2 regions of the Clostridium sp. YIM B02551 genome follow, and region 2 is predicted to be linked to the other one. Evidence: riboswitches for the same ligand, from Rfam matches in the RefSeq annotation. Region 2 holds a riboswitch; the other holds the start of a gene.
The links. Region 2 has a riboswitch for thiamine pyrophosphate ahead of tenA (thiaminase II). Riboswitches for the same ligand answer to the same signal wherever they lie in the genome.
Positions count from the first base shown of each region.

Region 1: it holds a riboswitch for thiamine pyrophosphate, as region 2 does, so the genes downstream of both, thiW (energy coupling factor transporter S component ThiW) here and tenA (thiaminase II) in region 2, are expected to answer to the same signal.

Region 1 covers NZ_JAKGTF010000007.1:204,043-221,185, forward strand. The annotation lists gene L1S47_RS10400 (methyl-accepting chemotaxis protein) at 1-868, shown strand, start outside; gene L1S47_RS10405 (methyl-accepting chemotaxis protein) at 1,129-3,129, shown strand; TPP riboswitch at 3,187-3,299, shown strand; gene thiW (energy coupling factor transporter S component ThiW) at 3,375-3,872, shown strand; gene thiD (bifunctional hydroxymethylpyrimidine kinase/phosphomethylpyrimidine kinase) at 3,931-4,758, shown strand; gene thiM (hydroxyethylthiazole kinase) at 4,748-5,581, shown strand; gene thiE (thiamine phosphate synthase) at 5,574-6,194, shown strand; gene L1S47_RS10430 (SoxR reducing system RseC family protein) at 6,749-7,168, shown strand; gene rsxC (electron transport complex subunit RsxC) at 7,226-8,542, shown strand; gene L1S47_RS10440 (RnfABCDGE type electron transport complex subunit D) at 8,557-9,549, shown strand; gene L1S47_RS10445 (RnfABCDGE type electron transport complex subunit G) at 9,555-10,118, shown strand; gene rsxE (electron transport complex subunit RsxE) at 10,120-10,746, shown strand; gene L1S47_RS10455 (RnfABCDGE type electron transport complex subunit A) at 10,743-11,324, shown strand; gene rnfB (RnfABCDGE type electron transport complex subunit B) at 11,340-12,203, shown strand; gene L1S47_RS10465 (L,D-transpeptidase) at 12,266-12,778, opposite strand; gene L1S47_RS10470 (DUF421 domain-containing protein) at 12,894-13,643, shown strand; gene L1S47_RS10475 (glycosyltransferase) at 13,722-14,363, shown strand; gene L1S47_RS10480 (pentapeptide repeat-containing protein) at 14,541-15,185, shown strand; gene L1S47_RS10485 (5'-methylthioadenosine/adenosylhomocysteine nucleosidase) at 15,240-15,932, opposite strand; gene L1S47_RS10490 (ThiF family adenylyltransferase) at 16,272-17,027, shown strand; gene L1S47_RS10495 (DUF4230 domain-containing protein) at 17,066-17,143, opposite strand, start outside.
Region 2 covers NZ_JAKGTF010000014.1:119,838-136,980, reverse strand. The annotation lists gene L1S47_RS16835 (FAD-dependent oxidoreductase) at 1-1,375, opposite strand, end outside; TPP riboswitch at 1,525-1,624, shown strand; gene tenA (thiaminase II) at 1,715-2,383, shown strand; gene L1S47_RS16825 (ABC transporter ATP-binding protein) at 2,384-3,145, shown strand; gene L1S47_RS16820 (ABC transporter permease) at 3,146-3,928, shown strand; gene L1S47_RS16815 (ABC transporter substrate-binding protein) at 3,909-4,913, shown strand; gene L1S47_RS16810 (nitroreductase family protein) at 4,958-5,584, opposite strand; gene L1S47_RS16805 (nitroreductase family protein) at 5,824-6,423, shown strand; gene L1S47_RS16800 (hypothetical protein) at 6,531-7,001, shown strand; gene L1S47_RS16795 (aspartyl-phosphate phosphatase Spo0E family protein) at 7,327-7,482, shown strand; gene L1S47_RS16790 (HsmA family protein) at 7,810-8,208, shown strand; gene L1S47_RS16785 (acyltransferase family protein) at 8,491-10,494, shown strand; gene L1S47_RS16780 (acyltransferase family protein) at 10,762-12,765, shown strand; gene L1S47_RS16775 (hypothetical protein) at 12,896-13,342, shown strand; gene nfsA (oxygen-insensitive NADPH nitroreductase) at 13,613-14,350, shown strand; gene L1S47_RS16765 (nitroreductase) at 14,373-14,957, shown strand; gene L1S47_RS16760 (Gfo/Idh/MocA family protein) at 14,974-15,873, shown strand; gene L1S47_RS16755 (transposase) at 15,974-16,351, shown strand; gene L1S47_RS16750 (IS3 family transposase) at 16,318-17,143, shown strand, end outside.

The DNA.
Region 1 (17,143 bases), on a different contig from region 2:
AATGGCTGGAGAGACTACTGTATCTATAACTCAAGTATCAAAAGCTATTGAAGAAATTTCTTTAGGAGCAACTCAACAAGCACAAAGTTCACAAGATGCAGCAATGGATATTAGTAATTTAGCCATAGGAATTGATGAAATATCAGCTACAACAAAAGATGTAGAAAATCTATCTCGTAATGCATTGGAACTAGGTAACAAAGGATTAGATATGGTTAATGATTTATCTACTAAATCAAGTAAAACTAAGAGTTCTTCAATAGAAGTAAGTGAAATTGTTATGGAAATGAGTAAAAATACTGAAGAGATAAATATGATTTCAGATGCTATCGTAGATATAACGGATCAAACTAATTTATTAGCACTTAATGCTAGCATAGAAGCAGCAAGAGCAGGGGAAGCTGGTAAAGGATTTGCTGTTGTAGCAGAAGAAATAAGACAGTTAGCTGAGCAATCAAGGAATTCTACTGAAGAGATTAGAAAGATTATTGAATCAGTTAAGAGTATGTCAAAATCAGCAGTCAAAGCAATTGAAAGCTCTAATGCTATTGTAAATGAACAAGAAGGTGCAGTGGTTGAAACAGAGAAGATATTTAATGAAATATTAAAATCTATTAATGGATTAACTGATGGAATAAAGACAATCATTAGCTCTACATCAGTAATTGCAGCCAAGAAAAATAATGTAATTATGCAGATTGATAATATTTCAGCAGTATCTCAAGAGACAGCTTCTGGATCAGAAGAAGTTTCAGCTTCAGCTGAGGAGATAAATGCCACAATGGAAGAAGTAGCAAGATTTACAGAGGAGCTTCAAGATTTATCAACTCTTCTTAAAGCTGGAGTTAGTAAGTTTAAAATTGAATAGTTCTACCTTTATTATATTAACAATTTGACAATAAGAAACAAAGCATAAATTCATAGGATTTGTGCTTTGTTTTTTTATTAATCCAATATAGTTTAAGTAAGCAATCTAATATAATTTGATATAACATGCCATCTGTAAAACAATTACATAATGTGTAATTTGGGGAATGCAGAAGAATAATAGAAATTCATATAAGGTTTTAGTCTGCTCGAGGCGATAATTAATTGAATTTAAACGAAGGATAAGAGGGGGATTAACTAATGAAACAAAATATTATACTAAGAGGAATACGTGTAAAATTAGTTGCAGGTTTTTTATCTATATGCATTATTTCTTTAATAGTATTGGGAACGTTTGCATATTTTCAATCAAAGACAACTTTAACAAAAAAGTTTGAAGCTACAAGCAGTCAAACTATATCAGAAATTAATAAGGCTGTAGATAATTATTTAAATGCAAAAGTAGTCTTAGTAAATATGGCTTCTAGTGAGGATAGTCTTGCAACTTTTGATGGAACGCAAGAAAAAAGTGCTATATTATATGAGCACTTGAAAGGAATGCAAGGAAGTAGTAAAGATATAATTGCAGCATATATGGGAACTGAACAAGGAGGATTTTACAGATATCCAGAAGCTAAAATGGCTGAGGGATATGATCCAAGAGTAAGGGATTGGTATAAGCTTGCGTTAGATAATGAAGGAAAAGCAGTAATTACAAAAGCATATAAAAGTGCAGCAACAGGCCAATTTTTAGTAAGTGTTGCTAAGGCAGTGATTAGTAACGGAAAAGTAATAGGTGTAGTATCAGTTGATGTGGATTTAAGTGTTTTAGCTAACACTTTTAAAGATTCAAAAATTGGAGATAGTGGATATGCCTATATAGCAGACAGCGATGGGGTAATTATATCTCATCCTAATGATAAACTTATTGGAACACCAGAAGCTTCAAAGCTTAGTATATGGAATGATATAAAGAATGGTAAAAATGGTTTTATAAAATATAATTATAATGGAGCTGATAAGTTTTCAAGTTACATAACTAATGAAACTAGTGGATGGAAAATAGTTGCTGCCATGAGTATTACAGAAGTAGATAATGATGTTAATGCAATAAGAAATATAATGCTTATAGTAATTGTAGCTGTTATAGTAATATCTATATTTGTATCACTTTATTTAAGTGGTGGAATGGCTAAGAATGCAAAACAGTTAAGTAAAGCATTTAATGATGCGGCAAATGGAGACTTATCTGCAAAAGTAGATATCAAGTCTAAAGATGAATTTGGAGACTTAGGTAAAGATTTTAACAGTATGATTAGTAATATTGCGAGTTTAATGAGTGATGTTAAAATATCATCTGAAACTGTAGCAGAAAACTCACAAACACTTTCTACAATGGCTGGAGAGACTACTGTATCTATAACTCAAGTATCTAAAGCTATTGAAGAAATTGCTTTAGGAGCAACACAACAAGCACAAAGTTCGCAAGATGCAGCTAGTGATATTAGTGAATTAGCTACAGGAATTGATGAAATATCAGCTACAACAAAAGATGTAGAAAATCTATCTCGTAATGCATTAGAACTAGGTAATAAAGGAATAGACATGGTTATTGATTTAGCAGTAAAATCAAGTAAAACTAAGAGCTCTTCTATAGAAGTAAGTGAAATTGTTATGGAAATGAGTAAAAATACTGAAGAGATAAATATGATTTCAGATGCTATCGTAGATATAACGGATCAAACTAATTTATTAGCACTTAATGCTAGTATAGAAGCGGCAAGAGCAGGAGAAGCTGGTAAAGGATTTGCTGTTGTAGCAGAAGAAATAAGACAGTTAGCTGAGCAATCAAGGAACTCTACTGAAGAAATTAAAAAAATTATTGAGTCAGTTAAGAATATGTCAAAATCAGCAGTTAAAGCAATTGAAAGCTCTAATGCTATTGTAATTGAGCAAGAAGCTGCAGTGGTTGAAACAGAGAAGATATTTAATGAAATATTAAAATCTATTAATGGATTAACTGATGGAATAAAGACAATTATTAGTTCTACTTCAGTAATTGCAGCTAAGAAAAATAATGTAATTATGCAGATTGATAATATTTCAGCAGTATCTCAAGAGACAGCTTCTGGATCAGAAGAAGTTTCAGCTTCAGCTGAGGAGATAAATGCCACAATGGAAGAAGTTGCAAGATTTACAGAGGAACTTCAAGACTTAGCTAAACTTCTTAATGAAGGTGTTAGCAAGTTTAAAATTGGTTAATATCTTTAGTTGAAGAAAATATAATACTATGCTATTATGAAGGAGACAATTTAATAATAAAAAACACAGGGGTGTTGGGATTTGACCGACTGAGAAAAAGAACTTATTCTTTTAACCCTATGAACCTGAACTGGGTTATTCCAGCGTAGGAAGTTGTTTTCTTTATTTTATAGAAGGTAATTTTAAGCACAAATCCTATGGATTTGTGCTTTTTTTATTAAAGTGACACACAAAGGAGGAATATGATGAAAACTAAAAAATTAACTATAGCGTCTTTATTTATAGCAATTGGAGTAGTAACAGGGAATTTGATTTATATACCAATAGGAGCATCAAAATGTTTTCCTATGCAAGGCACAATTAATGTCTTATCAGGAATATTGTTAGGTCCTGGATATGGAGTTGCAGTAGCTTTTTGCATTTCATTATTAAGAAATATTCTTGGAACAGGAACTCTTTTGGCTTTTCCTGGAAGCATGATAGGGGCATTCTTGGCAGGTTACCTATATCTTAAAACTAAAAAAAGTTTTCTTGCAGTTTTAGGTGAGGTATTTGGCACAGGAATCTTAGGAGCATTACTATCTTTTCCTATAGCTAAGCTAATAATGGGAAAAGAAGTAGGTGCACTGTTTTATATAGTTCCATTTTTAATAAGTACTGTAGGTGGTAGTCTAATAGCATACTTATTAGTTAGAGTTTTAAACTCTACAAAGCTAATATCATTAAATAATAAAGATTTATAAATAAATATAAGTGGAAACAAGTGTATATTAAATTTTAAGTAAACATAAGGAGGTTTTTATGAAAAAGGTATTAACTATAGCAGGATCAGATAGCTGCGGAGGAGCAGGAATACAAGCAGATCTTAAAACTTTTAGTGCTAATGGAGTATATGGTATGAGTGTTATAACGGCAGTAACTGCGCAAAACACTCAAGGAGTTTTTGATGTACAAGATTTAGATGCAAAAATAATCAAAGGGCAAATAGATGCAATCTTTACAGATATAGAGGTAGATGCAGTCAAGATAGGGATGGTTTCGCAAATATCAACCATAAAAGCGATAGCAGAAAAATTGAAGTTATATAAGCCTAAGAATTTAGTATTGGATCCAGTAATGATATCTAAAAGCGGATATTCTTTATTGAAACCTGAATCAGAAAGTGCATTAATAGATGAATTAATACCATTAGCTTATATAATTACGCCTAATGTTCCTGAAGCTGAGGAGATTTTAAAAGCAGTAAATTCAGATATAGTTGCAATAGAAACAGTAGAGGATATGGAAGCAGCAGCAAAAGAGATATATAAGCTTGGATGTAAAAATGTTTTGTTAAAAGGTGGTCATATTAAAGGAGAAGCTATTGATGTATTATATGATGGAAAGGAAATTATACATTTCCAATCTGAAAGAATTAATACAAAGAATACTCATGGTACAGGATGTACCTTATCTTCAGCAATTGCATCTAATTTAGCTCTTGGATTTGATATTAAAGAAGCTGTTAATAAAGCTAAAAAATATATAACTGTAGCAATAGAACATTCACTAGATATAGGAAAAGGTGTTGGACCTACACATCATTTCTATGAACTTTATAAAAAAGGAGGATTACTAAATGAAGATTAATGAAGAAGTAGCTGGATTATTAGAGAAAGTAAGAGAAAAGGGACCACTAGTGCATCACTTAACAAATTATGTAACAGTAAATGACTGTGCAAATATAACTTTAGCAATAGGAGCATCTCCTGTTATGGCTGATGACATAAATGAAGTTAAGGATATGGTGTCATTGGCATCTGCATTAGTGATAAATATTGGTACACTTAATAGTAGAACGGTAGAGGCGATGCTTGAAGCAGGCATAAAAGCAAATGAACTAGGAATTCCTGTAGTATTAGATCCTGTAGGAGCGGGTGCTACACCTTATAGAACAGAGGTAGCAAAAAGAATTCTAGAAAATATAAAGTTGTCTGTGGTAAGAGGAAATATCTCTGAGATTAAAGTTTTATATGGTATAGATACAATAACAAAGGGTGTAGATGCGGCAGAAAGCATTGCTGCAGATAGTGATAAACTTGCTGAAGAAAAAGAATTTGCTAAAGCTGTTGCTAAAAAACTAAACACAGTTATAGCTATAACCGGAGCTGTAGATATAATAACGGATGGAGAAAAGCTATATACCATTGAAAATGGACATAAGATAATGTCGAAGGTTACAGGTACTGGTTGTATGTGTACTTCACTTATTGGTTCATATCTAGGTGCAGGAGAAGATCATTTATTATCTGCTTTATCAGGGGTAGTATCCATGGGGATAGCAGGAGAGAAAGCAAATGAGAAGGTTGAAGCAGAGGATTTAGGAACAGGTAGTTTAAAGGTTTATATACTTGATGAGATATATAAACTAAATGAAGAAACTTTATTAAGTAGAGGTAAAATATATGAGTAAAGAAGTAGATTATACTCTTTATCTTGTTACAGATAGAGATATGTTAAAGAATCGAAATATTGTAGAAGCAGTAGAGGAAGCTATTTTAGGTGGGGTTACACTGGTACAAGTAAGAGAAAAAGACATAAGTACTTCTGAGTTTTATAAAGTAGCTAGTGAGATCAAAGAAATAACCAGTAGAAATAATGTGCCAATTATAATAAATGATAGAATAGATATTGCACTTGCAATAGATGCAGACGGGGTGCATGTAGGGCAAAGTGATATGCCAGCCAGTATAGCAAGAAATTTAATAGGCCCAGATAAGATACTTGGAGTTTCAACTGCTACAATTGATGAAGCTATAAAAGCTGAAAAAGAAGGTGCTGATTACCTAGGAGTTGGTGCAGTTTTTTCTACAACTACAAAGGATGATGCTAGAAATGTATCGTTAGAATTGCTTAAGGAGATTAAGGAAACTGTTAATATTCCTATAGTAGCTATAGGGGGAATTAATTCAAAGAATGTTGATAAGCTAAAAGAAAGTAACGTTGACGGGGTTGCAGTTATTTCTGACATTTTGGCAAAAGAGGATATAAAGCAAGCAGCTAGGGATATTAAAGAGAAATTTTAAGAAATTATGAACATTTTGTTGAAGAAGAGGATAAATTGCCTCTTCTTTTTTATTCTGTTTATTATTATGAGTTTAGAAAATTAGTGAGTAATTATATTAGAAAATATCATTAAAGTATGTTGAAATAAGAAACAAACTTACTTTTGAGAGAAAGTTTGTGAATAATATAACAAATGTAAAAAATGAAAAAAGTTTACAATACAAATAAAAATATAAAAAAACAAAAGTTTACAAAAAATTAACTTTTTAATAATAAGAAAATATTAATTCTAGCAAGTGGCGATTTTATTGAGTTCTCTAATATTTATATATAATTGTAATTATTTGAAAATTAAGAAAATATATTTTTAAAGTTAAATATGAGTAAAAGTACCTATTGAATTTTAAAAATAGAGGTATAAAATATATGAAGAATAGTTAGTAAAAAATAGAAATAATACGGACATAAATACGATTAATAAACTCAAAATATTGATAATTATTTATCCAACTTAACGAGTTTAATATAAATTTTATATTAAATATATTAATTGCTTTCATGAGAGGGATGAGAGATGAGTAAGGAGCAACAAGGAATAGTAATTGACACTAAAGAAAATACTGCAAAGGTTAAAGTAGCAAGACATGGGGACTGTGAAAACTGTGGAGCATGCCCAGGAGACTTAGCATTGGTGCTTGAAGTGATTAATACTCTTGGAGCCAAAAAAGGAGACAAGGTTATATTCGAGTTAAGGGAAGAGGGGATGGTAAAGGCAACCTTTATTGTATACGCATTACCTTTAATATTGGGGACATTAGGAGCAGTAATTGGGTGGTTAATATCAAAAGGAATAAATTTAGACAATAGCTATTTACAAGTAATCGGGGGGATTCTGGGGTTTGTTATATCAATAGGTCTTATCATACGAGCTGAAAAGGATTCCAAGAAAGATTTAAAGAAGGTTTCTAGAATTATAAAAATATTAGAGAAATAGTAGTTGACTTATGAATGCAAATCTTTTTAAACTACTGACTAGAATTGAGGTGTTTAGATGTTAAAACTATTTAAAGGAGGAATTCATCCTAAGGATAATAAGATTTATTCACAGGATAAGTCAATAGAAAAAGCGCCAATACCTAATAAAGTAGTAATACCTGTGAGGCAGCATATTGGTGCACCTTGTTCAGTTATGGTGGAACGTGGAGAGGAAGTTAAAAAGGGGCAAGTTATAGCTTATAGTGAAGCATTTGTTTCGAGTCCTATTCATTCCACTGTCTCAGGAAGAGTTATTGAAATTGCAGATTATCCTCATGGAGTTTTTGGAAAGTGTTTATCAATAGTAATTGAAAGCGACGGAAAGGATGAATGGGCTGAGGGTATTCCTATTAAGAGAGATTGGGAAAGTTTAGATGTAGAAGAAATAAAAAGTATTATAAGAGGAGCAGGAATAGTTGGAATGGGGGGAGCTACCTTCCCAACACATGTTAAGTTATCACCTCCTAAGGATAAAGTTGTTGATACACTAATCTTAAATGGAGCAGAATGTGAACCTTATCTTACAGCAGATTATAGAATGATGATTGAGTATCCAGAAGATATATTAATAGGTACTAGGATAACTATGAAGGTTTTAAATGTCTCAAAGGCTTTTGTTGCTATAGAGGATAATAAACCAGAAGCAATAAGAGTTATGAAGGATATTTTTAAAGGAACTGAAGTTAAAGTAATAGCATTGCCAACAAGGTATCCTCAAGGAGGAGAGAAGATGCTAATTAAGGCAGTAACGGGCCTTGAAGTGCCATCAGGAGGATTGCCAGCAGATGTTGGAGTAGTAGTGCAAAATACTGGTACGATAAAAGCGATAAGTGATGCAGTTGTACAAGGTATACCTTTAATTGAAAGAGTAACTACTATTACTGGAGGAGCTATAGAAGAACCTAAAAATTTATTATTAAGAATAGGAACAACCTTCCAGGAAGCTATTGATATCTGTGGAGGGTTAAGAGAGGTTCCAGAGAAAATAATTATGGGTGGACCAATGATGGGGATGGCACAATACTCAACAAATATACCAATAATAAAAGGGACCTCAGGAATACTTGCACTTACAAAATCTGAAATAAATATGAATAGTGAATCTAATTGCATAAGATGTGGTAGTTGCATTGAAGCATGCCCTATGGGGTTAAATCCAAGTATGTTAAGTATTTTGGGAGAACGAAAGTTTTATGAAGAAGCAAAAAGTGATTATAACCTATTGGATTGTATAGAGTGTGGATGCTGTACTTACGTTTGTCCAGCAAAACGAAACATAGTTCAATACATTAAATTTAGTAAGTCACAAAATGCATTAAAAGCAGCAAAATAGATGGAGGAAGTTTTATGGAAAGTAGTATAGAATCTAACAAAAATTTGTTAAGGGTTTCTGCATCTCCACATATACGTTCTGAGCAGTCTATAAGTAAAATAATGTGGAGAGTTAATTTAGCTCTGCTTCCTGCGGGTATTTTTAGTGTATATCACTTTGGAATTAAAGCTTTAATAACTTTATTAACAGGAAGTATTTCTGCAGTATTAGTAGAATATTTAGTAGAAAAATTTATGAAAAAACCAATCACAATTAGTGATGGAAGTGCATTTTTAACAGGGTTGTTATTGGCGATGTGTATACCACCAGATATGCCAATATATATGACTGCAGTAGGGTCTTTTATAGCAATAGCAATTGCTAAACATTCCATGGGAGGATTAGGATATAACATCTTTAATCCAGCACATATTGGGAGAGCGGCACTTATGGTTTCATGGCCAGTGTTTATGACTACTTGGAGAAGTATGAACTCAGCTGTGGATGGAGTTACTACAGCAACCCCTTTAAACATTTTAAAGCAACAAGGGTATGATAAACTTGTAGCTACCTTTGGTAGTAAAACTGAAATGTACAAGGAGATGTTTTTAGGTAATAGGAATGGTAGTATAGGTGAAACCTGTGCTGTTTTATTAATTTTAGGTGGAATTTATTTAATATATAAAGGATATATCAATTGGTTTGTACCTGTACTAATGATAGGCACAGTGGCAGCAATAACATGGATATTTGGGCCAAATGGCATGTTTACAGGAGATCCATTATTCCACATACTAGCAGGGGGATTAATAATAGGGGCTTTCTTTATGGCGACAGATATGGTTACGATACCCATTACTATAAAAGGTCAGGTGATTTTTGCTATTGGAGCAGGTTTCTTAACTGCCCTCATAAGATTAAAGGGGGGGTATCCTGAAGGGGTTTGCTATGCAATTTTGCTAATGAATAGTATCACTCCATTAATAGACAGATTTACTCAACCTAAAAAGTTTGGGGTAAGGGGGTAATGGATATGAAGGAAGAACATAAAGAGAAAGAGTATAGTATTTTTCAAATTGCCTTTAATCTTGCCATAGCCTGTTTTATTTCAGGAACAATTATTGCATTAACTTATTATAAAACTGCAGCAACAGCGGTGCAGAAAAGTGAAGAACTTCTTAATCAATCGATGAAATCTTTGGTTACTGATGCTGAAAGCTTTAAGGCTATAGATGGAAAGACAGGTTGGTATAGTGCAGTAAAAGGAGGAGAGATTATAGCTTATGTAGTTCCAACAGAAACAAAGGGATACGGTGGAACAATAAAATTGCTTACAGCTATAACTCCAGAAGGGAAAATAATAGATTATAACATAATATCCCATAACGAAACTCCGGGGTTAGGGGATAATGCTTCCAAGGATAAATTCAGGAAGCAATTTAATGGTAAAGATATAAATGGTTTATCTGTTGTAAAGGATCCATCAGACAAGGAACATATCCAGGCTATGACAGGTGCGACAATATCATCAAAAGCTGTTACTAAAGGTGTAAAAGAGGCAGCGGAACTAGTAACTGAATATAAGGAGGGAAAGTAACATGAGAGAACTTTGGAAGATTTTTTATAAAGGACTCTTTGATGAAAATCCAATTTTTAGGTTGGCATTAAGCTTATGCCCAGCCTTAGCGGTTACAACTACTGCATCAAATGCACTTACTATGGGACTTTGCGTAATGTTTGTAATAACAGCGAATAATACAGTAGTTTCATTAACTAGAAAGTTAGTTAATCCAAAGGTTAGAGTACCAATATATATTACCTCAATTGCTACAATAGTTACTTTGGTTCAGTTAATTTTACAGGCATATTTTCCGGTTTTATATAAAAACCTTGGAATATATCTAGCTCTTGTAGTAGTTTTTGCAATAATACTAGCACGAGCAGAAGTATTTGCATCTAAAAATCCTATTTTCCCATCGTTCCTAGATGGATTAGGAATGGGTTGTGGATTTACACTAGCTATGTTGTTAATTGGAGTAATTAGAGAATTCTTTGGAATGGGAACAATATTTGGAGTAACAATATTAGGAAGTTGGTATAATCCTGCACTAATATTTATTCTACCACCAGGAGCTTTTATGGTTATTGGGTATTTAATAGGTGGAATGAAGTTACTAGATAAAAGAAAAGCAGCAATAGCAAGAAAAGGAAGTGAAGCAAGGTGAAGGATTACTTTATATTATTTATGAGTGCTGTATTGGTTAATAACTTTGTGTTAACTAGATTTTTAGGATTATGTATATTTTTTGGAGTATCAAAGAATTTAGATGCATCAATTGGCATGGGTATGGCAGTAACATCAGTAATAACCTTGAGTTCTATATTATCTTGGGTTGTATATCATTTTGTATTAGCTCCTTTTCACGTAACATTTTTAACTACACTGATATTTGTTTTATTGATTGCCAGCTTTGTACAATTACTAGAAATGATTATTAAAAAGTATCTGCCCACATTATATGGAATGTGGGGAATATACCTACTATTAATAGCAACTAACTGCGTTGTGCTAGGAGTACCTTTATTAAATGTTGAATCAAATTATACATTCTTAAAGAGTATAGTTTTTGCAGTGGGTTCGGGAATGGGTTTTGCGCTGGCAATTACATTAATGGCTAGTTTAAGAGAAAAACTGAGGTATGCAGATGTTCCGGAATCGTTGCAAGGAACTGGTGTGGCATTTATTGTAGCAGGTATGTTAGCATTAGCTTTTCTAGGTTTCTCAGGCATGATATCAATTTAAGGAGGGAGTATTATGTTGAGTACAGCAATTGCCGTTATAGTTGTTATGGCTGTGGTAGGGATTATTTTTGGATTAATACTAGCTATAGCCAATAAAAAATTTGCAGTGGAAGTTAATCCACTAATTGAAATGGTTGATGAAATATTACCAAAAGGACAATGCGGAAGCTGTGGATATGCAGGGTGTAAAGCTTATGCTGAAGCTGTAGTTTTAGATCCTAATGTTCCAGCAAATTTATGTGTGCCTGGAAAGATAGAAGTAGCTAAAAAGGTAGGAGAACTTACAGGAAAAGTTGCAGAAGAGATTGAACCAATGGTAGCTCATGTAAGGTGTTTAGGTTCAAAGGATAAGACTGTCTTAAATTATAACTATGAAGGAATTGACGATTGCATGGCAGCAAGTTTGCTACTTGGAGGACCAAAAGGATGTCAATATGGATGTCTGGGTTTTGGTACTTGCGTAAAAAATTGCCCCTTTGGAGCTATGACTATGGGGGATAATGGGATACCTGTTGTGGATAGAGAAATATGTACAGGTTGTAAGAAGTGCCAAGAATCCTGTCCTAAAAAGGTAATCGAAATGATTCCTAAGGACTCTATTGTTATGGTAAACTGCAATTCTTTAGAAAAGGGAGCAGTAGCACGAAAGCTTTGTACTGTTTCTTGTTTAGGTTGTGGTATTTGTAGTAGAAGTTGTACTCATGGGGCTATAAAAGTTGAAAATAATCTAGCGATTGTTAATTCAGAAATATGTATAAATGAATGTACAAATGCAGTTTGTACAGAAAAATGCCCAACAAAAGCAATAGAGATTATACTACCTAGATTGAGTGAAGATATCAAAAAAGAAGAATCTGTTGAGCATAAGCCAGCAATTTAGTTAATGAATTTGAACTTAAAAATAGTACTATTAGTTTATATAACTACTAGTACTATTTTTATTTAGGAAATATATATAGTTGTACCTTTTGGAACATTATCATAAATCCATTTAGCATTTAAGAGAGCAAGTCTTACACAACCATCAGAAATACGTTTACCTAATCTTCCGTCACGTATAGTTCCATTGATATTATAGATTATTGAGTGAAATAAGTAATTTCCAACTATTTGAGTGTAGTATCTACATTTATACCCTTTCTCTTCTCCGAAAGATAGGCCTTTAATGCCAACTTTAAAAGTACCTTTAGGAGTAGGGGTTGAAGGTTTACCAATAGAACAACTGTAACTATTTAAGAGCTTCCAATTGTCTTTAGCACCTTGAAAAATATTTGCTTTAAAATTTTTAGTATCTACCCAAATAAGAAATGAGGTTGTGCTTGAGAGGCTATTTACTATATTCTCAGCATTATTTGAGTAGGTGGAATCTTTTCTAAATAGATTAACAGTTTTATCTAATGTAGGATTAAGAAAAGCTATAAGTATTTTTATTGGATAACTAAACGATATTTTCATAGGTCACCTTTATTAAAATCTATATACTATTATGATAGTTTTAGATAAAAATCATGTTCCAACAATAAGCAGTAATAATATTTCCTGTTAAGGGGAATTTATATGTGTAGTGATTATGATTAGTGAGAGTGTGATTCTTATGGATGTTAAAGAATTATTATCTGATGCGGACATTATTATACGAAGTATTGTATCTATAGTAATGTTATTTATTTTTACTAGACTTATGGGTAAAAAACAAATTTCACAACTATCATTTTTTGATTATATTGCAGGAATATCTATAGGATCTATTGCTGGAGAATTTACAATTAATGAAGATATTAGTTATATTCATGGGCTCATAGGAATTGTTGTATATTCAGTTATACCCATAGCAATAGGATACATATCATTAAAAGGAATAAAGCTCAGAAAAATACTAGGTGATTCGCCAACGATTCTTATACAAGATGGCAAATTTATTGAGAAGAATCTTAAAAAGAGCAAGTTTACAATAAATGATGTATTAGAGGAGTGTAGATTAAAAGGGGCATTTAATATATCTGCAGTTGAGTATGCAATACTTGAAACAAGTGGGCAAGTTAGTGTCCTACTTAAACCTCATGAGCAGATGGTAACACGAAAAGATTTGAATATTCAGGCATCCTATGAAGGGATAGTAGCAGATATAATTATTGACGGTAAAATAATTGAGGATCATTTAAAACTTATGAATAGAGATAAAGACTGGCTATTAAAAGAATTAGAAAAAAAGTCTATTAAATCACCTGGAGAAGTATTTTTAGCAACTATGGATTCGAAGGGTGAAGTATATATAGATTTAAAGAATAAAGACCCTAAAGTTTTGGATGTTATAGAGTAATACATATTTTGCTTAGAAGTTATGAAAACTATTTTTGAGGAATAAAAGGTAGTCTTAAAAATAAGGAGGATAAACATAATGAAAAAATTTTTCTCGAAGATTCTATTAGTATTATTTTTGATTCAGGTAATAGCTCCATTAAAAGTATATGGAGTAGATAAGAAAATAGAAAATTCTTATAGTGAAAAGGGATGCATAACCCAAGAAGTTCAAAGAAAGCTATGGGAAGAACATGTTCAGTGGACTAGAAGCTATATAGTTAGTGCATTGGCAAATTTAGATGATAAGGAAATAGTATTACAAAGGTTACTTAAGAATCAGGATGATATAGGGAATTCTATAAAATCCTATTATGGGGAGAAGGCAGGAAATACTTTATCAGAGCTTTTAAAAGAACATATTAGTTTAGCAGGGCAGGTATTAGAAGCTGCTAAGAACGGAAAAAAAGATGATTTAGAAAAATATAATAAACTATGGTACGAAAATGCTGATAAAATTTCAAGTTTTATGAGCAAAGCTAATCCAAACTGGGATGAAAATTTTATAAAAGACATGTTATATAAACATTTGGGGTTTGTCACAGATCAAGTTTTAGCTAGATTAAATAAGGACTGGAACTTAGATATAATTTCTTATGATAAAGGGCAGAATCATATGTTGATGTTTGCAGATATTATTTCGAAAGGCATAATAAAGCAATTTCCTGATAAATTCAAATAAATTACAGAGTTTTAAGTTCAACTAATAATTTAAGTTTCCTATAAAACCCTATATAAGGCTTATTAAAGATTTAATAGGCCATTTTTTATGCAAAAACTAATATATTTTATGTTAGAAAGTTTACTTTATATAGTGTATTATTAAGTTGAAATAAATTAAGAGGGGAATGGAGATTATATGGGTGAACTTAAGAAAATATTAAAGCCTAAATTAGAAGCTGAACTAAATAGAAATGATGATATTGAAAGTTTAATAATAAATGAAAATTATATTTCAGACACTATAATTGAAAATATTAATTTGGATTATATAAATGAAGAAAAAGTTGAGATAAATGGTTGTAAGTTTGTAAATGTAATATTTAATGAGTGTTCTTTGAGGAATGTAGATCTATTAGATGTAGTATTTGAAAATTGTGATTTATCTAATGTAGATTTTTCGGATGGAAGCATTCACAGAGTAGAATTTAAAGATTGTAAGCTTATAGGCACTAATTTTAGCGGCGGAAATCTTCAAAATATATTATTTCAAGAGTCTTTAGGACGGTATTCAAATTTTGGATATTCTAAAATGAAGGATATAAACTTTAAAGAATGTAATATGCAAGGAGCAATATTTTTAGAATGTAATTTTAATAGCGTTGCATTTAAAGAGTGTAATTTAGCAAGTTCTGAGTTTACCAATACTCTCCTTAAAAAAGTTGATTTTAGAGATAGTGATATTTCAGAAATTGCTTTAACTGGAAGAGAACTAAAGGATGCTATAGTATCACCAATTCAAGCAGTTGAGTTAGCAAGACTTTTAGGCGTTATAATTAAATAAGATATAGTATAAAAGCCAAAGAAAATAACATATCCTTTGGCTTTTAATTATTAATTACATTTTCTTTAGCATTTTTTCTAAAATAGTTGTAGAATTTCTTACTCCTATTGGTGTGAACTTTTCAAAATCCATATGAGCACCATTATTAGCATTATCAGAGATTGAACGAATTACTACAAATGGTATGTTATTTAAGTAACATGTATGAGCAATACTTCCACCTTCCATTTCGCAAGCAAAAGCTTCAAACTCACTTGATAACCATTGAATTTTATCAATGCTAGCTACGAATTGATCACCTGTTACTATTCTACCTTTAAAACTTTTTATGTCAGATGTCTCATTGCAAGCATCTTCTGCTAAAGAAACAAGTTCTTCATCACATTTAAAATCAAAAGTATCTAATCTTGGTATTTGGCCATGAGGATCTCCAAATGCAGTAGTATCCATATCATGTTCTACAAGGTTGTTGGCGATAACTACATCTCCAGGATAAATATCTTTTCCAATTCCTCCTGCTACACCTACATTAATAACTTTATCAACTTTATATTCACTTGCTAATATCTGAGCACATACAGCAGCATTAACTTTACCAACTCCACAAACTACAGCTATTACTTCTTTTCCCCATAGATTTCCTTTGTGGAATGTCATCTTAGCTTTATACTCTTTTGAAGTAACATCCATATCTTCTAAAAGCAGTGCTAATTCTTCTGACATTGCAGCTATTATTCCAATTATCATATTGAATCCTCCTAAAATATTAATTCCTTAAAACATTATACATTAACACATAACTAGAATGCATCAAAAATGTTTTATTATGTTAATTAACTTTTTCCCATAGAAACTTATAGGATTTTAAGTTCAACCAATAATTTATTTATGTAAGAATAAATTAAGTTTCCTACAAAAAACTATATTCTAAAATTGAAAATAAAACCCTATTGTTTTATTCAAGGATATAATCTAAAATGATATAAGAATATTTATATTTAACGAAGAGATAAAAATTATTACATATTAAATAAGACGAAATGATTAATAATTTTAAAATGCTTTATACAAAGGAGAGAATGTAATATGTTACAGCATTCATTATCTAGAACAGAGCTTTTAATAGGAAAAGATGGTTTAGATAAATTAAAAAATTCAAAAGTTGTGGTTTTTGGTATAGGTGGAGTTGGAAGCTTTACTGTAGAGGCACTTGCAAGATCTGGAGTAGGGACTTTAGTTCTAATCGATGATGATACAATTTGTTTAACTAATTTAAATAGACAGGTACATGCAACTTATAGCACAATAAGTAAGTCAAAGGTTGAAGTTATGAAGGAAAGGGTATTATCAATAAATAGACAATGTAATGTTATTACCCATGAAACCTTTGTAACTCCAGAAAATCTTTCTGATTTTATTTCAGAAGATACGGATTATGTAGTTGACGCTATAGATACTGTATCGGCTAAAATTGCTTTAGCAGTTTATTGCGAAAATAATAATATAAGAATAATGAGTTCAATGGGGACAGGAAACAAGCTTGACCCAACCCAATTCAAGGTAACAGATATATACAAAACAAAAATATGTCCTTTAGCTAAGGTTATGAGATATGAGTTAAGAAAAAGAGGGGTAAAATCTCTTAAGGTTGTATATTCTGAAGAAATACCTATGAAACCTAAAGATGAGGATGTTGTAACTTGCAAAACAGGTTGTGTATGTACAGGGGGAACTAAAAAATGTACTATTAGACGTCAAATACCTGGAAGCATAAGCTTTGTTCCACCAGTTGCAGGAATGATTATAGCGTCTCAAGTGGTTAGAGATTTAACTGGACTTTAAAATAATCGAATTTTAAAAAGAGCCTTAAGGCTCTTTTTTTATTGATAATTTATAACAATTTCTGTTTTGCTATTAGGAAGTAATGGAGATAAAATATTTTTTACAGCTTCTTGAGA
Region 2 (17,143 bases):
CTATGTCATTATGAATAGGTTCACTTATATTTGCAATACTTGTAGCATCCATATGTAAGTTATATGAAGCTACTAATACCCCAGGCTCATCAGGATTTGGATTATTAATATGATCTGAAGGATATAGGGTTGTGGTTAATGGACCATCGGAATAGGAAATACCTCCATTAATTCTTCCATAATCCGCATCTTCTTCCCAAAAACGCTTTTTACATAAATATATAGTTCTATGACCATTTACATATGCAATTTCTCTTATTGCTTCCATTTTTCTATTTGAGAATACTGGGTCAGTATCAACAGTTTTTAGTGTACTAAATGGAATAGCGCATACAACATAATCAAAGGATTCATTTAAAGTCTCAGTAACTTCCTTATTTTTATAAGTAATTATAACTTTATCACCAGCCTCGTTTTTATGAATTCCTGATACCCAGTATCCCCCAATCCAATTTACAGTTCCTAAAGCCTCATTAGGTATATTGTCATATTCTTTAGGCTTTTGAGACAATAGGGAATAGTAGAATGCTAAAGGTAGATTTACATTGCCGCCATCAATTCTATATAAGTGCTGAAAGAAAATTGGATAATTTTCTTGTAATATTTCATTATAAGCCTCGTCAATTAAAGAACCAGAGAATGCATCAACGCTTGTTAATAGTTGTATAGCCTCATTACTAAGTCCTAAAAGTTCAAGATTTTGACGTACACTAATATTTAATAAAGGAATATACTTAGGATTATAAACTGGAAGAATCTTTAATAATTCAGCTCTAATATTAGGTGGTAAAGTTTTTATAGGAGAATTAAATGCATAATTATAAAGCTCAGGCCAAGGAGTATTTCGTTCTTTAGGAGTTAAGTTAAATTTAGGATAAAGAACATTCTGTATTTCCTCAGGTTTATTTCTAAGCCTAGTATTAAGAATATATAAAAATGCATTAGGATTATATTGAATAAAAGGATAGGTATGGAGTCTAAAAAGATTAATATAGTGCCAGGTAGTTTCATGAGTCACAGGAATTCTAATGGCTCCTAATTCTCCATAAATCTTCTTTTCATCATCGAAATAATGAGTAAAAACTCTACCACCAATTCTATTTCTAGCTTCAAATATGGTGATATCACATCCTAATTTTCTAAGTTCAAAAGCAGAAGACATTCCTGCAAGTCCTCCGCCAATTATGCCCACATTCTTTCCTTTAAGGGAACCAGGAGAAGCATAGTTTAAGATATTAGGAGGGGGACCTAATAAACTAATAATGTTATTAAAATCTTCCTCACGTCCAACTTTAGCGAGATCACTTCTTATTAGTGAATATCTTTGTTCATTTGTTGGATTTGAAGGTTGCCCAGGCAAATCTAATATATTCATAAATTTAAATATCTCCAAAATAATTAATTTATACAATTATATTAGAATAAATGAGTAAATAGACGTAATTATTAGCGCTTATAATTATAAAAAGTAAAATTAAAAGAATTATGAATATTGACATTATAATCATTAAGAGGTAAAATTTTAGCGTGCACTAGGGGAGCTGTAATGGCTGAGATGAAATTTTTCAGACCCTTTAAACCTGCACTGGGTAATGCCAGCGAAGGGAAGTGAGTAAGTAGTATATGGGAAAAGTCTATTCATATATAGATATTCTATTAGATTATTAACTCTTTTCGATCGGTATACCTAATACTGTTTGAAAGGAGTTTTTTTATGGGCTTTTCTGAAAGATTGTACTTAGAGGGGAAATATATTTGGGATGCATGCTTAGATCATCCATTTCTTAAAGATATGAGTAACGGTACTTTAGACGAGGACAAGTTTTGTTTTTATATTAAACAAGATTATGTTTATTTAATCGATTATATAAAACTTTTTGCACTAGGAATGGTTAAAGCTGATTCCTTAGAAGACATGAAGAACTTTTCTAAATGTGCAAATGATATTGTAAGTATAGAGATGGATGGGCATATAGAATTCGCTAAAAGATTTGGCATAACGAAGGAAGAACTTGAGGATACTAAACCTAATTCTATTAATTTGTCATACACAAAATTTATGCTTCAAGTAGCGACAGAAGGAACATTAGCTGAACTCGTTGCAGCTTTACTACCATGTATGTGGAGTTATAGCTTTATTGGTAAAAGCTTAGCAAAAAAAGATAAGGCTTTAGAGCATGAGCTTTATAAGGAATGGATTTTAACCTATGCTAGTGAAGAGTATAATAATGAAGTTAATTGGTGCATCAATTTAATGGATAAAGTATCAGAAGGTCTTCCAGAAAGACAGCTTAAGAAATTAGAAGAAATCTTCATCCTATCGTCAAAATATGAATATATGTTTTGGGATGCATGTTACAAAAAAGAAGGTTGGGTAATTTAAATGAAGGCATTAGAAATTAATAATTTATCTTTTAAATATAGAGAGGCAGACAAGCTTATATTAGAAGATTTATCTTTTAACATTAATAAAAATGAATTTGTAACTATTATTGCTCCTAGCGGAACCGGCAAAAGTACTTTGTTTAGACTAATACTAGGGTTACTGAAGCCTATTAAGGGAAGTATAGAGTTAGAAAATAATAATAGTAAAAATATTATCGGATATATGCCTCAGAAAGACTGCTTAATGCCTTGGAGAACAATATTAGATAATACTGCAGTAGGTCTAGAACTAAATGGATATTCAAAAAAAGAAGCAAGAAAAAAGGCAGTTACATATTTTGATAGCTTTAATCTAAAAGGAACGGAAAATCTATACCCACATGAATTATCAGGAGGAATGAGACAAAGAGCATCTTTCTTAAGAGCAATTGTAAATAATCCATCATTACTTCTATTAGATGAGCCTTTTTCTTCACTTGATGCGCTAACAAGAAGGAAAATGCAAGCTTGGTTACTAGAATTATGCCAAAAGGAAAAAAATACTGTATTTATGATTACTCATGATATAGAAGAGGCATTGCTTTTGTCAGACAGAATACTAATTTGTACAGAATTACCTTATAAAAACCTTAAATCCATTGAAGTTAATATTAAAAGACCAAGAACTTATGAAACCACATTAACAAATGAATTTATTGAGTTAAAAAGACAAATTTTAAACATCTTAGATAAGCTGGAAGAATCAAAGGAGGGAATGTAAATGAACAGGCTTAGAAATAATATATTCCCATTGATTTTTGCAATTTTAGTTATATTAGCTTGGCAATACTTAGTACCATATTTTAACGTTCCAAAGTTTATTTTGCCTAAGTTTTCGAATGTTATAAAAGCACTATATACCCAAAGAGAGCTTCTATATAGTCATTCATTAGTAACTTTAGGAGAAGCTTTATTGGGGTTAGTAATTTCAGTTGTAATAGGAATACTTTGTGCTTTTTCAATTTATGCGTCAAAAGGGGTTGGAAAGACATTATATCCAATTATAATTTTCTCTCAAACAATTCCTACAATTGCATTATCACCAATTATGGTTATGTGGTTTGGATATACTATATGGTCAAAGGTTGCTGTAGTAATACTATTTTGCTTCTTCCCTATCGTTGTAAGTACATTGGATGGATTAAATAGTGTTGACAAAGATTTAGAAGATGTACTAAAGGCCTTAGGAGGGAGCAAAATTCAAATATTTATGAAACTTCATATGAATTCAGTATTGCCAAATTTTCTAAGTAGTTTCAAAATTGCTGCAACATATAGCATAGCTGGCGCAACTATAGGAGAATGGTTAGGAGCAGAAAAAGGACTAGGAACTTATGTAAAGAGAGTAGCTGGAATGCTACAATCTGATTCAGTTTTTGCAGGAGTGGTTGTTTTATCATTTCTAGGATTACTTCTATTTTCAGTAGGAGTTCTGCTAGAAAGAGTTTTATTAAAATATAGAAAAGGAATAAAGGAGAGTAACTATGAAATTAAGAAGATTTAGTATTATTTTAGCAATTGTTATGCTATTTAGTTTAGCATTAACAGCATGTAGTAAAAAGGAAGAACAAAGTACAAGTAAGGATTTAAAAGAAGTTAATGTTCTTTTAGATTGGTATCCGAATGCTGTTCACGCATTTTTATATGCAGCAGAAGAACAAGGATATTTTAAAGAAGCTGGATTAAAAGTTAACTTGATAACACCAGCTGGAACTGATGACGGAATTAAATTAGTAGCTGCTAATAAAGCTGATTTTGCAATTAGTTATCCTAAACAAATAATATTAGCAAGAGGAGAAAACATTCCAGTAAAGTCAGTAGGAGCTATAGTTAGAAGTTCTTTAAATCAATTGATGGTAAGGAAAGATTCAGGAGTTAAAACTTTAAAAGATTTAGAAGGAAAAAAAGTAGGTTATGCCTCATTTGACATAGATAAAGAAACTGTAAAATCAATGGTACAAAAGGCTGGGGGAGATTCATCTAAAATCGATTTTGTAGATGTAGGTTATGATTTAATGAGTTCTATTCAATCTAAAAGAGTAGATGCAATAATAGGTGGATATATAAATCATGAGAAGATACTACTAGAAAAAGATGGAGTTGAATTAGTTACATTTAATCCATCCGATTATGGTGTTCCAAACAATTATGAATTAACTTTTGTAGCTAATGATGATGCTATAAAGAACGATAATGAAAAAATACAAGCGTTCCTTAATGCTGTTAAGAAAGGATTTGATTATACTAAAAAGAATCCTGATAAAGCATTAGATTTAGTGTTAAAAGCGCAAGATAAGAGTTTCCCTCTTGATTCAGATGTAGAAAAGAAGAGTTTAGATATTCTTTTACCATTGATGGAAGATAAAAGTGGAGATTTTCTAACTCAGGATGAAGCTAATTGGGATGGAAATATAAAATGGTTAAAAGATAAGAATTTACTTAAGACAGATGTAAATAGCAAAGACGTTTTTGAGCAAATAATAAAATAGATGAATTTCATTAAAATAGGGTGCAGAAAGCACCCTATTTCATTTTAAAAGCCATTATAGTTAACAAATTCTCCTACAGGCTTTCTGTAACCTCTTAATCTACGTTTTGATGTATCTTCTTTACCCATTGTAATGAGAAGTGCAATTTCAAGATTGTTTGGAATATTAAATAACTTGCGAACCTCATCTGAATTAAATCCAATCATTGGGCAAGTATCCCAACCCTTATCCTTTGCTATAAGCATGAACATCATTGCAGAAAGAGATGCATTTCTTATGGCTTCATCATACTTAAATGCATCACCTCTGCTTTCATATAGATTATCAATATCTCTAAGCATATTATCATAATCCAATTTACTCATAATACCTAAGTTAAGCATTCCGGAATAAATATTATCAGCCTTTTTGTAAGCCTCTTTATCACCTAGTACCAATATAGCTGCAGAAGCAGTATGAAGTTTATATTGATTAAATGCAGCCTTTCTTAATGCCTCCTTTTTATCAGTATCAGTAATCACCAAATAATGAGCATGCTGAATATTAAAGCAAGAAGGAGCTAGTTTCAATTGCTCAAAAATATCGTTAAAATCACTATCGGGTATTTTAACACCTTCAATAAAATTATTTGCTGAACGTCTATTCTCTATTATTTCTTTTAATTCTGACATTTATGTTCCCCCTATGTATATATAATGTATTAGAAAAATTACCTATAATGCTATAATATAACAAGTAGCTTATAAATGTCAAGTTAATATACAAAAGTAAGTTAATTCACATATTTTTAATATTTTTGAGGAGAATATATCTTGACGAAGAGAGAAAATAGTGTAATAATTTAATTAAAGTAAATATCAAAAAGTAAGTTAATAATTTATATTATAAATGATAAACGGAGGTAATTTAAATGAATAATGATTTTTATAATGCAGTTGAAAAAAGACGTTCATATTATGGAATAACAAAGGAAACTGTTGTAGCTGATGAGAGAATAAAAGAGGTAGTTGAGCACGCAGTAATGCATACACCTTCTGCATTTAACTCTCAAAGCACTAGAATAATAATACTACTTAATAAACAACACGATAGATTGTGGGACATTACAAAGGAGTCACTAAGAAAAATAGTTCCAGAGGATCAATTTAGCTCAACTGAAGAGAAAATAAATTCTTTTAAAAATGGATATGGAACAATTCTTTATTTTGAAGATAATAGCGTAATAGAATCACTACAGAATCAATTCTCTTTGTATAAAGATAATTTTCCTGTATGGGCTCAACAATCAAATGGTATGCATCAATATGTCATTTGGACAGCTTTAGAGATAGAAGGATTTGGAGTTTCATTACAGCACTATAATGAACTAATAGAATCCGATGTAAAGAAAGAGTGGAGTGTACCAGAGAATTGGAAACTTATTGCACAGATGCCATTCGGAAAACCATCTTCAGTACCAGGAGAAAAAAATTATAATCCAATTGAAGAAAGAGTTAAATTATTTAAATAGGATAGAAAGCATATATCGGTTGATATATGCTTTCTATTTTTATAGTAATAAAAATTCACGAGTATTTAAAATATACATATAAATATAGGAGAAAGGAGAGTTGTGAAATGCCAGTTAGTAAAAAAAGAAAAAAAGTTTTTAAAAAGAAACAAGACTATAATAAAAATAAAATAAATAAAGTAATAAAAACATATTCCAAGTTAATAGATAATTATTTGCCATTAATGAAAGAGTCTGAAATTCAAGAAATAAGTACTATTAATACTAACAATGTTATTAAGCTAGGAAATTTATATCTTTCTCCTGTGCATTTTGCAGCAGTAATTAAACCTATAAAAAATAATAAAGAAATAAGCGAAGAGGAACAAAAGAATATAATAAAAGAAAGATTAATACTAATGTTAGCAATCCATATATTACTCGATATATTACCAGAAGAAATAGAAGAAAATAGATTTACTGACAAGTTAAGGTATTATTATGGATTAATATTTATCTATTATGACTTAGAAAATATACCGAAGTTAATGAAAGATGAAGGAATTACATTTAGTATAAAGGAAAAATTTTTACAATGAAACAAGTTATAGGAGTTGTAGCAATACAGCTCTTTTTAAGTTATTTGTATTTAAGGAATAAAATAGTTTGTAATGATATGCTATACTTTTATGTAAATTTATAGTATATTTTTAAGAATGAAAAACGATATATATAATATAGAACTTTGAAGAAAAATTTTTCTCTTTTATAATAGACTTTATAATATATATAATTACTACCTTAATATATACTCTAATTTATATCGAAATATATAAAGCATAATTATTTAGTATAAAGTTATATCGTTCTGAGTGAAATTATAATTTTATAGAGGTTTTAAATAGACACCTGGGAGGTAGCAACATGAAAAAATTAAGTTTGTTAATAGAAAAAAAGCGTGAAGAAGTACATGAAGCTATTGATATGTATGGGATAAACGATTGTAGGACACTAGTAAAGAGCCAAGAGTTAGATAAGTTGATGGCGATGGAGCAAAAAAGAAGATTAATGGAATGTTAGGAACGCATAAAAAACTATATTTAAGGTACATATTTATCATTATAGTGTCACAGAAATGACATATTCAAATTTTATAATAAGTTTGTAATAAGTTTTATTTTTTTTCGTAGATCTCCTTTATATAAGGTATTCATTAGGGTGAATACCTATTTTTTTACACCTTAAAGTAAATATTTACCAGGAAATATTTATAATATTTAGTATGAAAATGATGATTTCAACTAATTTAATTTTCCAACATTTAATTAACTAAAATTATATTGCACATTAATGAATTTGGAGTATACTGGTATAGAACACATATTTTACGCGGGGAGTGATATAGTAATGGATTTTAAATTAATAATTGCAATTATAGCTATAACAGCAGCCCTTATTTTCTATACAACTGGGGTCTTCTGGGAGAGAAAAACAAAAGTATTAAAAAAGAGTCAGGTTATTGTTTTCTGGGTGGGATTATTTTTTGATATAACAGGTACTACCATTATGACTAATATTGCAAATAGTGGACAAGTGCAGATTAAATCTGATTTTGCTCAAAATATACATAGTATAACAGGAATGCTAGCCATAATCCTTATGTTATTACATGCAGGTTGGGCAGCATGGGTAGTTTATAAAGATGATATTAAAAGAAAAAAAGTGTTCCATAAATTTAGTATTTTTGTTTGGTTAGTTTGGTTGATACCATACTTTTTAGGAATGTTTATGGGAATGACGAAGTAGGTATTAGCTATTTTTATACATACAAAAAGCCGATTGGTTAAATATATAATTTTAAAAGCCATAAGTTAAAACTTTTAACTTATGGCTTTTTTAGTTAGGAGTTTGAACATGTAATAAGTATAGTGCACAATAATTTAAAATACTTACAACACTAGTATTACTAGTTTAACTTAGAATATGCATAGGATACTTGTTTATTTAAATATAAAAAATTATTTTCTTAACTTTGACAGAAAAAGGGAAATAGATACGTATATAAAAGGTATAAGGAGGAGAGAGAAAATGGAAAGTACTAAAAAAACTTATGACAGTGTTAATATTATGAGGGTGATATGTGCAATTTTAGTTATTACAATTCACACTTCAGCACTTTATGATTTGGGGAAAATACCAGGAGAGACCTTAAGCTTAGGGATTGCAAGAATTGCAGTACCGTTCTTTTTTATAACTGCAGGATATTTTTTTTATGAAAGATTTAATCAGAAGGGTTATTTATTTAAATACTTAAAAAGGATATTTATTTATTACTTAGGATTTTCATTTGCCTATACAATTTTAGCGTTTAGTTATATTAAACAAAGAAATTATAGCTTAGAGTTAATAATAAAAGACTTTTTGTTTGATGGATTCAGTCCAACTTTATGGTATTTACCAGCATTAATTTTATCAATTGCAGTTGTGGCACTATTCTTAAGAAAAAATTGGGTAAAAGGATTAATGCTACTCAGTGTAATTGTATATGCAATTGGACTATTAGGAGACACTTATTATGGATTAATTGAAGGAACAGTCCTTCAAAATATTGTTAATGGATATAATAGCATATTTGTACACACAAGAAATGGGGTTTGCTTTGGAGTACCATTTTTAACTATAGGTATACTTATTAATAAATATAACTTAAATGATAAGATAAAAAAATCTATATTATTTATAATACTATCTTCAGTTACTTTTGGAGTTGAGGCATATTTACTAATAGTAAATAATATACCAATTGACCATAATATGTATATCTCATTAGCATTAGTTGTACCATTTATATTTATAGGTTTATTAAATTCAAAGATTAGTATAAGTGAAAGACGGTCTAAACTATTTAGAGATATGAGCTTATGGATATATTGTATACATGAATTGGTTATGATAACAATTATGAAGTACGCACCTAAAGTAGCTATGCATTCAGTTGTTTTATTCTTAGTAGTAGCAGGTATTAGTGTCACAATTGCATATATAGCAGTTAGAAAAAAATCTCCAGATTATCAAACATTTAAGAAAAAGGAAGGATTTATAGTAGCAGCAATACTAGCTTGTTCTGTAATTATAATAGCTGCAGGAAATTCAAAACTCCCAAGCACACAAGCAACAGCAAGTGGAGGGGCAACTGCAATTTTTGACAAAATAGATGAGAAAGCTCCAACTTCAAATATAATTGGACCAATGTGGAAGATATCAAAGGATGATGAAAAAATTTATCTTTATGGTACTGTTAATTTTGGAACTAAGGATATGTACCCATTGAGTCCTAAGGTTGAAGATGCAATAAAGCAGTCAGAAGGGTTAGTGGTAGAAGCAAATCCTAATAAAATTGATCCAAGCAAGGTCAATAATATGATTATTTTAAAACAAGGTGATACTTATGAAAAACACGTTTCAAAGGAAGCTATAGATATATATAAAGATAAGATAAAAGAGTTTGAAAAAATATTAAATACAAAAATAGACTATGAAAAATTAAAGCCTATAAAACCTAGCTATTTAGCTATGAATTGTATTGACACATATATTCAGACTTATAAGGATAATGTAAGATATTATCCAAACCTATATATTTTATATAGAGCTAATAAGGATAAATTACCGATAATTGAAATTACAGACCCATATACAAGTATTCAGAATTCTGTTGATGCTCCAGATGAAGTTGCAGATGCATCATTAAAACTTTTAAAATATTATAACGAAAATAATATGTCAAAAAATTTAGATATATTAAATGCATGGAAAACTGGTAATCTAGAAGAAATAAATAATAAGTTAAATGATGTATATATTGTTCCAGATGGAGAAAAGGAAAATTTTGAAAGATTAAATAATTTAATAACCCAGTATGATAATGCTTGTACTTTAAAAATTAAAAAAGAATACACTGAGAAGATAGACGGATATATTAAGGAGAAAAAGAATTATTTTGTAGAAGTTTCAGTTCAATATTTAAGTGGAGAGGATGGAATACTTAAGGAGTTACAAGATAAAGGGTATACAATAGAGCAAGTAAAATAAAAATTTATGGCGTCCAATAGAGAATAGGTAAAAACTATTTTCTATTGGACGCCATAAATTTGTGAAGAAAGAAAATTACATTGTATGTATGGCAGAAGATTGTAAAGTAAGAAAATAAACGAATACAAAAGAAAAGCAAAGCGAAGCGAAGAGAATAAAAGGGTAAGAGGTATAGACAACCTTAATTAGTAGTATTTGGGTGAGCTTCCTAAATTGACAAAATATCAAGACGAGACTAGTATTAATGTATTATGGGGGGTAGATGATATGGAAAACACTAAAAAAACATATGATAGTATAAATATTATGAGGCTTGCTTGTGCAATTTTAGTAATTACAATCCACACTTCAGCACTTTTTTCCTTAGGAGAAGTTCCAGGTGCTACATTGAGCTTTGTAATAGCTAGAATAGCTGTACCATTCTTTTTTATAACAACAGGATATTTCATTTATGAAAAATATAGCAAAGAAGGATATTTAATAAAGTATCTAAAGAGAATACTAATTTATTATTTAGGATTTTCTTTAGCCTATGGTGTGTTACTATTTAATTTTATAAAGCAAAGAAATAGTAGCATAGAATTAATAATTAAGGATATCCTATTTGACGGAATTAGTCCAAGCTTGTGGTATTTGCCAGCATTAATTTTATCTATTGCAGTTGTAGCACTATTCTTAAGAAAAAATTGGGTAAAGAGTTTAATAATATTAAGTGTAATTGTTTATGCAATAGGACTACTTGGAGATACCTATTATGGTTTAATTTTAGGCTCACCATTTGAAAAGATAGTAAGTGCATATAATAGTATTTTTGTACGAACAAGAAATGGTTTATGTTTTGGAGTACCTTTTATAACTTTAGGAGTTATCATTAATAAATACAAATTAAATGAAAAAATTAAGAAAGCAGCAGTATTTATATTGTTGTCTTCAGTTATATTCGGAGTAGAGGCATATTTACTTATAACTAATAATATTCCAAGTGATCATAATATGTATGTTTCATTAATAATACTAGTACCATTTATATTTATTGGATTATTAAATTCAAATATAAGCATAAATGAAAGAAAATCAAAATTATTTAGAGATATGAGCTTGTGGGTATATTGTATTCATGAATTACTTATGGGTATTATAGCGACTATGTTTCCTAAGGTTGCAGGGAATACTATCATATACTTTATTGTTATAGCAGGAATAGCTGTAACAATCTCATATTTTGTAGTAAGAAAGAAATCTCCAGACTATCAAATATATAAGAAAAAAGAAGCATTTGCTATTTTTACTATATTAGCTTGTGTAGTAATATTAATAGCAGCAAATTCAAGTCGTCCAAGTGCTGGCACACAACGGACCCTGACAGGGGGAGAGATGCCAGCATTTAATAAAATTGATGATAAAGCATCAGAAAATATTATTGGCCCAATGTGGAAAATATCAAGTGGAGATGAAGGAATATATCTTTATGGAACTATTGAATATGGAACTAAAGACATGTACCCATTAAATTCAAAAGTTGAAGATGCTATAAAACAATCAGAAGGCATAGTAATAAATGCAGATTTAGACAAAGTAGATTCAACAAAATTAATGAGTATTGTTACCTTAAAATCCGGTGATAATATAGAAAAACATGTTTCAGGTGAGGCAGTGGAAAGTTATAAAGAGATAACTAAACTTTTTGAACAGATAACTAAATCTAATCAACCTTATGATAGATTAAAAACTGAGAAACCCCAAATTCTAGCAGTTAATGCTATTGATTCATTTATAAATCAATATAAAGAAAACCTAAATTATTCACCTAATAGATATATTATTTATAGTGCAAGTCAAAATAAATTACCAATAATAGAACTTACAGATAAATATAAGTTAATTGAAGAGGTTGGAAATGCTCCTGATGAGGTTGCTGATGCATCACTAAGGCTTTTAAAATATTATAGTGATAAGAATACAGATAAAACTTTAAACTTAATAGATGCCTGGAAGAAGGGCGATATTGAAGATATAAATAAAAAGCTAAATGATAAATATATTGTTCCAGCAGGAGAAGAAGAAAATTATAAAAAATTAAATGATATTGTTAGTAATTTTCAGAATTCTATCGATTCAAAATATAAAAAAGAATATTCAGAAAAAATTGATGGCTATTTAAAAGATAAGAAAAATTACTTTGTGGCACTTCCAACTAAGTATTTTAGTGGAGAGGATGGAATACTTAAAGACTTACAATCAAAAGGGTATACTATAGAACAAGTAAAATAAAGAAATATTTGAGCATAAGATTATAATTTTAATAATCTTGTGCTTTTTTATTCCATAAATATAGTTTTATTAAAATATTTATAAGCTTATGTACATATGATTTAAAGAGAAATATTGGAGATGAGGATTGATGAGAACTTATTATTTATTTAGATCAAAACCTACATATATTATTTTAATAGTATTAACTATATTATTTAGTTATCTTTCCTTAAGTGGTATATCGAAACTTCCAAGAACACAAAATATAATTGAATTTATAAGATACTACATCAATTATCCACTATTGTATTTAAAAGACACCATACTTGTTTTAATTGCTTTTGCATCTGCTTGCTTTTTAGGTGTTATGACAATAATTCATGCCCTAGAGATAGAAGAAATACCTTTAGCTTTTAGAATTTTAATTGGTATAGTAGGTTTATCAATAATATGGATCGGGTTTTACTTTTTTAGTTATTTTATTTTTTTAATTATTGCAATTATATTAATAATCGCTTTGATAGCCGCTATTTTGGGAATTATAGCTATGATTCTTATGGGAAGTAGGGGGACTGGTATTTATAGAAGGTATTAAAATAAACTATGGATATTGAAAGAAAGTATCCATAGTTTTTTACTTTTTATATTTTTTTATATTTAGTATCCTCAAGGAAATTATATGGGAGAAAGGTAACTACTGTTAAATTTATATTTAGGGTGGTAAACTTGAAACATAGGGTTTTTTATAGGAAACTTAATTTATTCTTGTTTGAAAATGTCGGTTTCTGGACATTTTCAGGCAAGAATAAGTTATTAGTTGAACTTAAAACCCTATAAATTAAGAAATATGAAGGGATGTTAGTTTATGAATGATATAGTTAATCTATTAAAATCACATAGATCAGTTAGAAAATTTAAAACTATTCCAATAGAAGAAGACAAAATAAAAGAAATAATTGAATGTGCTCAATGTGTGTCAACTTCAAGTTATATTCAAGCTTACACTATTATAAGAATAAATAATATGGATAAAAGGAGGAGTATATCAAATCTTTCAGGTAACCAAAAATATATTGAAGAATGCCCTTTGTTTCTTGTTTTCTGCGCAGATTTAAATCGTCTTAAGACAGCATGTGAAATGAATAATAAGGTTTTTGTGGAAGGGTATGTGGAGACTTTTATATTATCAACAGTAGATGTGACTCTTGCAGCACAAAACGCTTTAATTGCAGCAGAATCCATGGGATTAGGAGGAGTTTATATTGGAGGAATTAGAAATAATCCTGACAAGATAAGTGACTTACTTAAGTTACCAACTAATGTATATCCAGTGTTTGGTATGTGTTTAGGATATCCAGATGAGGATACAGAAAATAAATTAAGATTACCAATGGAAGTTGTATTTAAGACTGATGAATATACTTGTGATGCTGATGTTGAAAAATTAAAGGATTATGATGAGCAAATTAAAAATTACTATATTAAAAGAACAAATGGACAAAGAGAGGATACCTGGACAAATCAAATAGGAAGCTTAATGAGCAATCCTCAAAGACCTCATATGAAGGGATTTTTGAAGAAACAAGGCTTTAAAATGAAATAGTTTATAAAGGGGAAAAGAAATAATGAATGAAGTAATAGAAAATATTTTAAGTAGAAGAAGTATCAGAAAATATTTAGAAGATCAAATTTCAGATGAAGATTTAAGCATCATTTTAGAAGCTGCAAAACATGCTCCAAGTGGAGGAAATTCTCAAACCTGGCATTTTACTGTTCTTCAAAATAAAGAGAAGCTTATGGAATTAAATAAATATGTAAGAGCTGCCTTTGAAAAATTAGAAGTTAATGAAAATACATATAGAAGTATACGTTCAGGCAAAGTTGCGGCAAAAAATGAAGCATACAGCTTTTATTATAATGCACCTACATTAATTATTGTAACAAATGAACGCAATTATGGAAATGCTATGGCAGATAGTGCATGTGCAATTGAAAATATGCTATTAGCTTCTAATGCACTTAATTTAGGCTCATGCTACGTAAATCAATTAACTTGGTTTGGGGACGATAAAGATTTAAGAAAATTATTGATTGAGCTTGGAGTACCAGAAACCCATAAAGTATGGGGGGCCATAATTGTAGGTTATAGAGATGGAGATATGCCGAAAGCAGCAAAGAGAAAAGAAAATACAGTAACGATAATAAAGTAGTGTTGAGGGAGAAGTTATGAAGATTGGAATTATAGGTTTGGGTGACATTGCTAAAAAGGGATATTTACCAGTACTATCTGAAAAAGAGGGTATTGAATTAGTGTTATGCACTAGAAACAAAGACACCTTAAAAAGACTGTCAAAAAAATATAGAATAAGTGAATGTGTTACTAAGGTAGAAGAATTAATAGATACGGGAGTAGAAGGTGTATTTGTTAGTACTGCTACTGAAGCTCATTTTGAGATTGCAAAGAAGTTACTGCAAAATGGAATACATGTATATATCGATAAGCCAATATCACTAAATTTTAACGAAACTCAAGAAATAGTTAAATTAGCAGAAGAAAGTAAAAAAATTGCAATGGTTGGATTTAACAGAAGGTTTGTTCCAATGATTAAAGCATTAAAAGAACATGGAAAAGCTGATATTATAATAATCCAAAAGAATAGAATTAAGCAGCCAGATTACACACGAAGATTTATAGTTGAGGATTTTATCCATGTAGTTGATACGCTAAGGTTCCTAATGGATGAAGAAGTAAAGGATATAAGTGTCAGATATTTAAGAAAGGGAGAATTACTTCATAATGTAATTATTGAACTGATAGGAGAAAGTTGTACAGCAATTGGAATTATGAATAGAAATAATGGTGTTACTGAAGAGGTAATAGAATATATGACTGCAGGTGATAAATATATTGTTGATAATATAATTGAAACAATGCATTTTCATGATAAAGAGAAAGATATATTAAAATTCGGTGATTGGGAGCCGACATTATTTAAAAGGGGATTTTATCAGATAGTAGATCACTTTATAGATTGTATAGAAAAAAATAAGATACCAAACCCATCAATTTCAGATTCTTTAATAACTCATGAAATATGTGAAAAAATAGTAATGAAAATTAAATAAAATAAAGCAGTCCCTATCAGATGAACTTGTAATATTAAAGTAGACATACAAAAAGTATGCCTACTTTTTTGTTATAATTTAAATAAAAGGATGTGATTTTATGATAAATGGAAGACCTAAAGGTGGTAAGAATCGAAAATGGAGCAAAGAAGAAAAACTTAGAATTGTAAAACGTTATTTAGATGAAGGTATTGGTAGGATACCTTTAGCTAAAGAAGAAAATATAGCTAGTGGGCTACTATACACTTGGATAAAGAAATATTTGGATTACGGTGAAGAAGGTTTAGAAAACAAGCGAAAGACTGGCAATCATTTTGCAGCACTTACTAATAGTAAATCTTTAACTGAGGTAGAAATGTTACGTCTAATTATTGCTAAGCAAGAGATAGAGATTGAACGTCTAAAAAAAGGTTATCAAGTGAAAGGAGATGGTGTAAACAAGGAATTCGTTACTATAAAGAATGCGAATTCGAAATAATTTATTCTCTAAAGAATAAATATCCGATAGAGTTCCTGTGTAGATTAATGAGAGTTAATCGTTCTGGGTACTATAAATGGTTATCAAATAAGAATTCTTTAAACAGGTATGAAAAGCTTAGAATAGACTTGACTAATTTATTACAAAAAGCTCACCAGAAGCATAAATCATATGGATATCATAGGCTAGCTACTATCGTACGCCGTGAAACGGAACTGATTTTTTCAGATAATCTTGCTCATAAGTGTTGTAAGTATGCTGGAATTAAAGCGAAAATACGTCATTATAAATATAAAAGAAACGGAGAGGAACATAACCTATATCCCAATCTTATTAGAGGAAAATGGAATGCATCTAAACCTTTAGAGATAGTTGTTTCTGATATGACATGTATTAAACATAATGGACAAACATATGAGTGGACATATATGCTAGATACCTTTAATAATGAAATTATTGCATATGATATTTCGCAACAAACAGCTGATAGGCGACCTTACTTTAAGTGTTTAGATTTATTAAAGAAGAGAATTAAGAAACAGGAAACTAAGACAATCCTCCACACAGATCAAGGAGCTGTTTATTCCTCAAGGGCATTCTATGAAGCACATAAGGATTATAATATTACTCGCTCAATGTCTCGAGCAGGAACGCCTACCGATAATCCTATTATCGAGGCAATTAATGGATGGATTAAAGCCGAGATGAGAATTGACTTTAAACACTGTAAAGATATGAATGTATATGACTTTATAGATAACTATGTAAGTTACTATAATTATGAAAGACCAG